DNA from 3 places in the Ornithinibacillus proteolyticus genome. Region 1 is predicted to be linked to each of the others. Evidence: riboswitches for the same ligand, from Rfam matches in the RefSeq annotation. Region 1 holds a riboswitch; each other region holds the start of a gene.

The links. Region 1 has a riboswitch for cobalamin ahead of AAIB49_RS04415 (acyl-CoA thioesterase). Riboswitches for the same ligand answer to the same signal wherever they lie in the genome.
Region 2: another riboswitch for cobalamin. It lies ahead of AAIB49_RS01945 (DUF4430 domain-containing protein); the one in region 1 lies ahead of AAIB49_RS04415 (acyl-CoA thioesterase).
Region 3: another riboswitch for cobalamin. It lies ahead of AAIB49_RS09450 (ribonucleoside-diphosphate reductase subunit alpha); the one in region 1 lies ahead of AAIB49_RS04415 (acyl-CoA thioesterase).

Annotation. Positions count from the first base shown of each region.
Region 1 covers NZ_JBCPXV010000005.1:95,672-98,962, forward strand. The annotation lists gene pepV (dipeptidase PepV) at 1-1,366, opposite strand, end outside; cobalamin riboswitch at 1,580-1,754, shown strand; gene AAIB49_RS04415 (acyl-CoA thioesterase) at 1,935-2,393, shown strand; gene AAIB49_RS04420 (FecCD family ABC transporter permease) at 2,438-3,291, opposite strand, start outside.
Region 2 covers NZ_JBCPXV010000002.1:94,027-97,317, reverse strand. The annotation lists gene AAIB49_RS01960 (YpbB family protein) at 1-308, opposite strand, end outside; gene AAIB49_RS01955 (ferredoxin) at 434-688, shown strand; gene AAIB49_RS01950 (ECF transporter S component) at 712-1,230, opposite strand; gene AAIB49_RS01945 (DUF4430 domain-containing protein) at 1,227-1,667, opposite strand; cobalamin riboswitch at 1,827-2,010, opposite strand; gene AAIB49_RS01940 (ATP-binding protein) at 2,056-3,291, opposite strand, start outside.
Region 3 covers NZ_JBCPXV010000016.1:27,221-30,511, reverse strand. The annotation lists gene AAIB49_RS09455 (FtsX-like permease family protein) at 1-826, shown strand, start outside; cobalamin riboswitch at 987-1,172, shown strand; gene AAIB49_RS09450 (ribonucleoside-diphosphate reductase subunit alpha) at 1,303-3,291, shown strand, end outside.

The sequences.
Region 1 (3,291 bases):
CCAGTAATAAATCATCGACAATAGCATATTCATCTTTTTGATGCATGACATCTTCTCGTCCAGGGAATAAGGCTCCAAAAGCAACCCCATGGTCTAATGCGCGCGCATAGGTTCCTCCACCAATTGCTAATAAGTCGGCCTTCTCACCTGTCTGTTCTTCATACACCTTTTGCAATGTTTTAATTAAAGGGTCATCCTTTTTCACATAAGTTGGCTTCGAATCCGAGAAGTTTTCTAATTGTAAGCCTTTTGAATGTAAGGTTGCTTCAATTTTCTTTCTTCCTTCTTCAATATCAAATGTGACAGGATAACGCATATTTAACCCAATGCGGCCCCCAGCTTCCCTACTATAGCTCATCACACCTACATTAATTGTTAAATCACCAGAGTCTTCGTCTTCATACTCAATTCCGAAAACTTCTCCACGTGATTTATTGTGGAACGCTGATACAGTTGACATGTACTTTTGTCCCTCTTCATCTAATTCAAGCTTTTGTAAGTATTGTGCTAATAATATTCCGGCATTTTTGCCATGACGTGGTTCAGCACCATGTGCACTTTTGCCAATTAAACGAAAGAACAACTCACCATTTTCGGTAGTAGCTTCTCCTTCGAGCTTTATCTCTTTCAAATACTCAAGATAATCTTCTATTAGTTTAGTAGGTGCCTCCTGTACTTTAATCGTTGCTTGCGCAAAATCTGGTACCATATTGTATCTGCGACCGGATTGGAAGGATACTAGTTGATAGCTTGCAGATGGTTCTTGCTTAGGAATGGGTTGGACAATATCATAATCCGCGATTCCTTTTTCTGCAAAAATAATAGGGAAATCCGCATCTGGTACAAATCCTGTTGTAGGCATTTCCTCTTGTGTAAAATAATGATCGACACAACGCCAGTTACTTTCCTCATCTGTCCCGATAATTAGGCGAACTCGCTTACGTAAAGGTAGCCCTAGTTCTTTTATTATTTTCATTCCATAATATGCTGCCATAGTCGGACCCTTATCATCACTAGATCCGCGAGCATAGATTTTACCATCCTTTACAATGCCACTATAAGGATCAACACTCCAGCCATCCCCTTCTGGAACGACATCGACATGCCCTAATACCCCAATTAATTCTTTCCCTTGCCCCATTTCAACATGACCTGCAAGGTTATCAACATTTTTACTCGAAAATCCGTTTTCCTCACCTAAATCTAACACATATTGTAGGGCATCTTTAATGCCTTGTCCTAATGGAGCATCCTCAGAAGTATTTTCTTCATCTAGGACACTTTTAATTTGAAGTAGTCCTTGTAGATCTTTAATAAATTCGTCTTTTCTCTTTAAAACTTCCTCCATCCAATTGATGGTAGCCATATGTATTTCACTCCTTCCACTTATTTCAAACAAACGTTTGATTCACTCAGTATTCTAACAACATCTTTATTTTACTCCTTTACCAGAATTTAGCATAATAGTTCACATTACTTATCATTCCATTCCCATGTACTAACATTCGTTAAAACAATTGGCATAATCAACAAACTATATTAAATTTATAATATGGTCTGTTGCCATACAACTACATATAGGTATACCAGTAGAATTGGTGTCTTAATAGACTTAATAGGGAATCTGGTGAAAATCCAGAACTGTCCCCGCAACTGTAAATGCTGACGAAATAAGAATACCACTGTCTAAGACGGGAAGGCTTAAAGTAGGGTGAAGCATAAGTCAGGAGACCTGCCAGTTCTATGATGTATGATCTTCTTCGGGAATTGAGAAGGTTGGATATGAGGGTATAATGAACAGCTATAGACCAGTCGTGTGGTCTATCCTTTACACCTGCATCAAATTCCATCTTCTTTAATAAGGATGGATTTTTTTAATTCCATCACTTTTTGAAGAGACCTATAATACAAAAAAAGAAGAAAGAGGGAGTGTAATGGAAAAGCTATCTACAAATGTTTCACGTACTATTCTAACCAAATTGGTGTTACCACCTGACACTAATCACTTAGGTACCATTTTTGGCGGAAAGGTTTTATCTTATATTGATGAAATTGCTGCGATTGCTGCTATGAAACACAGTGGGAAGGTAGTCGTTACAGCATCCATTGATAGGGTGAATTTTCTATCATCAGCAAGAGTTGGCGATATTTTAACTTTAGAGGGGTTTGTCATTTCTACGGGGAGAACTTCCATGGAGGTTTATGTGAAGGTTGAATGTGAACAGTTTAAAACAAGGGAAAAAAGTCTAACCACTACCTCCTTTATTACGATGGTAGCGATTGATGAACATGGTAAGCCAGTACCTGTTCCAGGGGTGATTCCAGAAACAGAGCATGAGCTTGAGTTATTTCAAGAGGCACAGAAGAAAAGGGCAAAGTTAGCCAAACAATAAGGGGAGATATATTCTCCCCCATATGCTAAAATGAAGCCCCATTACTAGATTCGTTTCATTAACAAATAAATAAAATAGGGTGCGCCGATTATTGCTGTCATGACTCCAGCTGGGATCGCTTCATCTGGTAACAAATTTTGTCCAATCACATCTGCCAGCAATAATAGAAATCCACCTAAAAGTGTTGCAATTGGGATGAACAATTGATTTCTTGGTCCTACTAATGCTTTAGCCATATGTGGGGCCATCAGCCCGATGAAAGCAATTCCTCCCGTTACCGCTACGGCTGCTGCAGCCAAAGCCGTTGCTGTTATCAATAAAGAAAATCGTTCTTTCTCAATCGATATGCCAAGCCCTGTAGCAACAGGCATATCCATGGAAAGAATGTTTAACCGATTTGCCTTATAGATAGCATAAGGAATAAGTAGGATTAACCAAGGAAGTAATGCTATAATAAAAGGCCAATCTGTCCCCCATATATTGCCTGCAATCCACTTTGAAATAAAATCTACCTTTTCCCGCTCTTCGGAAGAAATAACCACAATCATAACACCTGAAAGTGCCATCGCGAATCCAACCCCAATTAATACTAATCGGATTGGATGGAATCCACTATTTCTCTTATAAGATAAAAGGTAAATGATTACCGCTGTAACAAATGCACCAATAAAAGCAAGAACTGGTAATAAATATACAAAGTTTCCTGCATCTATTGGAAAATATAAAAAGAAAATAGCAATTACTACACCTGCACCTGCATTTATTCCAATTATGCCTGGGTCTGCTAGGTCATTTCTAGTAATACCTTGTAAAATAGAGCCTGACACCGCTAATGCCGCACCTGCCAGAATAGTAATTAAAATCCTTGGCAACCTTACCTCGAATAGAACAAAGTGTT
Region 2 (3,291 bases), on a different contig from region 1:
AAATTGGTATATACAGATGAATCATAATACTCATGCAAGAGCTCTTTAGCAGCCGATGAAATCCTATAATAGTCATCTGGACCTTGCTCAATGATCCATCCTTTCTTCTTCATTTCACGAATAATGTGTATAAAATGCTGACGTGACAATGATGCATATATCCCATAATATTTTTCCAATTGAAAAATTCTGGCATCATGAACAGATTGTATCGATTTTTTTCCCGTTATGAGATGATATATTCCAAATATGGATCGATTGGTTCTAATACGATCGATACAATCTAATAAAATTCCTTCAACATACATATTTTTTTAACTCCTCATTGGACTTAGTTCTATCATATCATTTATCGTTTAGTTGAATAATACTAATTTACATTTTAAAATAGAAAAAGTACTAGATATAATTGTATCGTGAGGGGTAACCATTGATGAGAGCTAAATATACCATAGTGGATAAAGAAACGTGTATTGCCTGCGGTTCCTGCGGGGTGGCTTGTCCATTACTTTTTGATTATGATGATGAAGGTCTAGCCTTTGTTACAATAGATGACAATACGGGAAACAAGGAAATACCTGAGGAATTAGAAGACGATGTATTGGATGCTTATGAAGGTTGTCCAAGTGACTCCATTAAAATAGCAGAACATCCTTTCCATAACGATCCACTTCGATATGAGAGATAATAGACGAACACCAACAAAGTAGGTTAGTTGGTGTTCAAATGTTTTTGTATATAGTTTTGGAAAATAAATGACACCGTCGGATAGAGTAGTAGCATGATGACAGCATTACCAATTGCATGATACGTATCGAACGGTAAACCAGCTATATAATAAGCCCAAAATCCATGTCCAGTAATTTGGTAGTTGGTCAACGAAACAATGAATCCGTATAAGTATCCACTAAATACAGCCAATATTAGGATGAGATAGAAAGGAATATGTTTCATTGATTTACCTAAGATACCGCTCATAACCCCAATAAGTCCCCAGGATATGATTTGCCAAATCGTCCATAATCCAGTCCCAAGAACCATATTCGATAAAAAGGTAATTAAAAACGCCAATATAATACCAGCAACTGGCCCTAAAAAAATGCCACTTATAATAATAACTGAAGTTACGGGTTGAACATTTGGGATAGAACTTAACATAATTCGTCCAACTACAGCTAATGCTGCAAGAAAAGCTAACAGCGTTAATTTATAAATATTCAACGATCTCATTCCCAAGATTGATAATCGAAATTAACTACGTCCCCATCTTTCAGTTCCACTTCCCCTGCTCCTACCAGTGAACTTTCACCATTGATAGAAAACATCCAGGACATTGAATTTTCTTCATCATAATCTAGCCCCTCAAGAGAGGTAATAAAGCCGTCTTTATCTTCAGCGTTAAAATTTTCCTTCATCACGTCTAATAGAATATCGCCTTCGTTGATTTCTACTTCTTTTTCTTCTAAAATCTCAGCTTCTTTATCCTTAGAAAGTACAATTTTAACAGTTGCTTCCTCTTGTTGTTCACTTGTTTCAGTAGTATTAGCTTGGTTTTCGTTTGGCGTTTGATTTTGAGTTGCATTATTAGAAGACTCATCATTGCCACAAGCTGCAAGAACTACTAATGCTACAAGTACTGTAAACAGTTTTAATAATAGTGATTTCATATTTTCCCCTCCACTTTAGTAATTTTAAAAATCAGGTGAATAAAAAAAGAGCTAACCCCGTAACTAGTTAACTCCTGTGACAGTCTATCGACCATAAAAAAGCATAAAAATACTGTTTTTATGTACTAGATTGTCTCAATTGTCCTATCCTCGGGATCATTGATACAGTTGATAATGGCAGGTCTACTGGCTTGTGACTACTTACCTACTTTAAGCCCTTCCCATAGAATAATCTACAGTGGTCATTGCTTATTTCGTCATCACTTACAGTTGCGAGGACAGCTCTAGCTTTTCACTAGATTCCCTTTTAAGTAACACATACACCAATATCAAATTCTTGTATTCAATTCTACTACATATAGTACCATACAAAAGATAAATTACAAGATTAAATATCTTCTTCCTTGGGAATCATGAAGTTAAATGTTGTTCCGATATCTAATTTACTTTTCACCGTAATGGTACCTTTATGTGATTTGACGATATTTTTGGCAATAGATAACCCTAGCCCGGTACCTTTAACATGCTTATTCCGAGTTCTCGATTTATCAGCCTTATAGAATCGTTCAAACACAAATGGCAAATCTTCTTCCGGTATTCCACTACCACTGTCTTCAACAGACACCGATAATCCATTATCATCATTTGTGACCGAAACCTTCACAAAGCCACCTTCACTCGTATGGCGAATCGCATTATCAATCAAATTTGTAAATACTTGTTCAATACGATCCGGATCAAAATAAGCCTGAGCTTCTTGTATATCTTTCGCTAAACTCATTTCAATTTGATTCTCGGCAGCAATTCCTTGGAACTTACGGAATATCCGTTCAATATAAGGAGTGATATCCACCTTTTCCTTTTTCAAGGTTAAATGTCCTGCTTCCATACTAGCCATATCCAGTAATTCATTTACGAGACGACTCAAGCGTAAGGATTCTTCATAGATAATTTGTGCGAGTTCATTTTTCTCTTCTTTCGTCTCGGCAATATCATCGACTATTGCTTCACTATATCCTTGCAACATCGAAATAGGGGTTCGCAATTCATGGGATACATTCGCAATAAAGTCTTTACGCAATTTATCTAGCCTACGTTCCTCAGTCATATCGCGAATTACAGCTACTGCACCACGTATATAAGCTTGATCATATAAAGGTGTCATGATCATTACCCAGGTTCGGCCTTGTAATGTGATTTCTTCTATTACTTCCTTTTCCCCTTCAATGACTTGCTGTAACGTATCCAGCAATTCTTTTGGAAGCTTACGTGATTCGGTATCACTTTGTAGATTTTTTTCGAAATACCAGTCTTCTATAAACCGTTCCGCAGGCTGATTGGTAGCAATAATTTCCCCGCTACGGCTTAATGTAATCACACCATCTGCCATCGAATTAACAATACTAGATAATTGTTCTTTCTCCTGTCTTAACGCATTAATATGAAATTTTAACTGTCTTCCCATATGATTAAATGCCATCGCCAGTTCCCCAATTTCATCATGCGTCAAGATGGGAACCTTTGTATTAAATTCTCCTCTTGTTAAATCAAAGGCTGCCTCTCTCATTTTAATCAATGGTGATGTAATACGTGTTGATAAGAAAAAGGCAAATATCGTTGTAAG
Region 3 (3,291 bases), on a different contig from region 1:
TTACGGTGCTGACATAGGCATGATAGTCCTCATTCCCTTAAGTGAGTATAATCGGATGGAAAATCGTTCAGAGCAATTAGCTGAAGATGAAGTGCTTTTATACACCTTTAGAGGTGAAGAAATCCAAGATTCGATTACGATGTTTGACCAAACGTTTACCATAAAAGAGCAGTTACCTGATCTACAGGTAGATGGAATTGCTTCAGCCATGATTTTGGATAGCTTTAATTTCGTCATTGTTCCTGATGAAGAAACCATTCGTGAGCTCGATCCTACTGATGCTGAAGGCTACAACGTATACTATGGGTTCGATGTAGATGGCGACGTAGATAATGAAATTGCCTTACCAGGTCAATTGACTGAGAAATTAAAAGCTGCAAAAATGGTTGGGCACGCAGAAGGTGCCGAGGAAAGTAAAGAGATATTTTACTCACTATATGGGGGACTATTTTTCTTAGGGATATTCTTAGGTACCCTATTTATCATGGCGACGGTATTAATAATTTACTATAAGCAAATCTCGGAAGGATACCAGGATAAGAACCGTTTTGAAATCATGCAAAAAGTTGGCTTAAGCAAGGCTGAAATTAAGAAATCGATTCGCAGTCAAGTATTATTAGTGTTTTTCCTACCGTTATTTGCTGCAGTAGTCCATATTTTATTTGCTTTCAATGTCATTACGAAATTACTGGAAGCTCTAAATTTAACGAACGTGGGATTATTTGCTATGTGTACAGCTGGTGTTATTATTATTTTTGCTGTATTATATTTGCTTGTCTATCTGTTAACAGCGAGAGAATATTATCGCATTGTAAGTAAAAATTAAAAATTTTACATGCTGGATACCCTATGGATGAGAAGGTTCATAGGGTATTTTGGTTATATGAATTCTAGAAATCTAGCAAGAATAGGATTGCAAAAATTATTAAACTATGATAGGGTAATAATACAATATATTGTGATGATGATGTAAATTAATACCATATATAGTGTCGTAAGTAATGGTGACACACATGTCTTAATAGGGAATCTAGTGAAAGTCTAGAGCTGTCCCCGCAACTGTAAGTGCCGACGAACAAGATATCCACTATATCGATTCATGGAAAGATATGGGAAGGACTTTAGTAGAATGAAGCGCAAGCCAGGAGACCTGCCATTAACTTATAGTTTCATTTTTCTTCGGGTTGAAAGAGCATGAAACGATGGATTATATACATAGATTTTGTATGGATTCTGTCGTTTTTTCTATGCCGTTCATCCCTCGGGTGAGCGGTTTTTTATTTGATTTATAGGAGGATTATTATGATAACAGTAGAACCAAGTAGTAAAGTGAATCTAGAGCAAGTGATAGACTTTGCTACAAAACGCTTAAAAATCAACATATCTGAATTCGATGTAACCATTCCTGATGACTATTCAACTGATAAAGCGATAGATGTACTCATCAGAAGAGCGTTAGAAAATATTGATGAAGCCAATCCGGATTGGACTTTTGTAGCTAGTAGACTATACTTACAAAAACTATACTACCATGCAGCTAAAAACCGTCAATATAGTCCTTCCTTAAAATATGGAGATTTTTATCAACTCCTTGAACTACTGATACAAGAAGGAATCTATACACCGAGCTTACTGGAAAAGTATACAAAAGATGAAATTATTACATTAGCTGGGAATATGGATTACGAAAAAGACTTACAATTTACATATCTAGGTCTATATACACTTGCAAATCGTTACTTAGCAACAGATCATGATAAGAATACATATGAATTACCACAAGAGCGTTGGATGGTAATCGCGATGCATTTGATGCAGGATGAAGATAAAAGTAAACGTTTGGATCTTGTACTGGAAGCGTATTGGGCATTAAGTAATTTATATATGACAGTTGCTACGCCAACTCTTGCAAATGCTGGTAAAACACACGGGCAATTATCAAGCTGTTTTATTGATACGGTTGATGATAGTCTGCAATCGATTTATGACAGTAATACTGATATTGCCAAGCTTTCCAAAAATGGTGGCGGAATCGGTGTATATATGGGGAAAATTCGTGCTAGAGGAAGCTCTATTAAAGGGTTTAAAGGGATGTCTAGTGGTGTTGTACCATGGATAAAGCAATTAAATAATACCGCAGTGAGTGTGGATCAGCTTGGTACACGAAAAGGAGCTATCGCTGTCTATCTAGATGTTTGGCATATGGATATTGAGGCGTTCTTAGATCTTAAATTAAACAACGGGGACGACCGCATGCGGGCACATGATATTTTCACTGGTGTTTGTTTACCTGATTTATTCATGGAGCAGGTAGAAGCACGTGGTGACTGGTATTTATTTGATCCACACGAGGTTCGTGAGGTAATGGGATATTCCTTAGAAGATTTCTATGACGAAGAAAAAGGCAATGGTACATGGCGAACAAAATATGAAGAATGTGTTCAAAATGATCAGCTTACCAAAAAGAAAGTACCTGCAATCTCGATTATGAAACGAATTATGATGGTTCAGCTAGAATCAGGTACACCATTTATGTTTTACCGTGATGAAGTAAATCGTCAAAACAGCAATAATCATAATGGAATCATTTATTGTTCTAATTTATGTACGGAAATTACGCAAAACCAATCACCAACAGAATTTCTAGAAGAATTTACCGATGAGAATGGCTATTTAATCAAGCGTTATAGACCAGGTGACTTTGTTGTATGTAATTTAAGCTCAATCAACTTAGGGAAGGCTGTCCCGGATCAAATACTAGAGCGACTCATTAAAATTCAAGTACGGATGCTTGATAACGTTATTGACATTAATACATTGCCGCTTTTACAGACACAAGCAACCAATCAGAAATATCGTGCTATCGGTCTAGGGACTTTTGGTTGGCACCACCTATTAGCGAAAAAGCATATTGCCTGGGAATCCGAGGAAGCAGTACAGCTAGCTGATGAACTTTATGAACAAATTGCTTTCTTAACGATTAGAAGCAGTATGGAACTAAGTGAGGAAAAAGGAAGTTATCCTGCATATGCTGGTAGTAAATGGAGTACAGGGACTTATTTTGATGAAAAAGGCTATGTGAGCGAGGAATGGCAGGAATTAAAATCTTCTGTCATGAAAAATGGTATTCGTAATGGTTATCTCATGGCAGTCGCACCGAACTCTACGACCGCATTAATTGCTGGGTCTACAGCAAGTATCGACCCAATTTTCAAGCCATTTTATTATGAGGAGAAAAAGGACTTTAAAATACCGATGACGGCACCGGAATTAGATCATCGCACATATGAT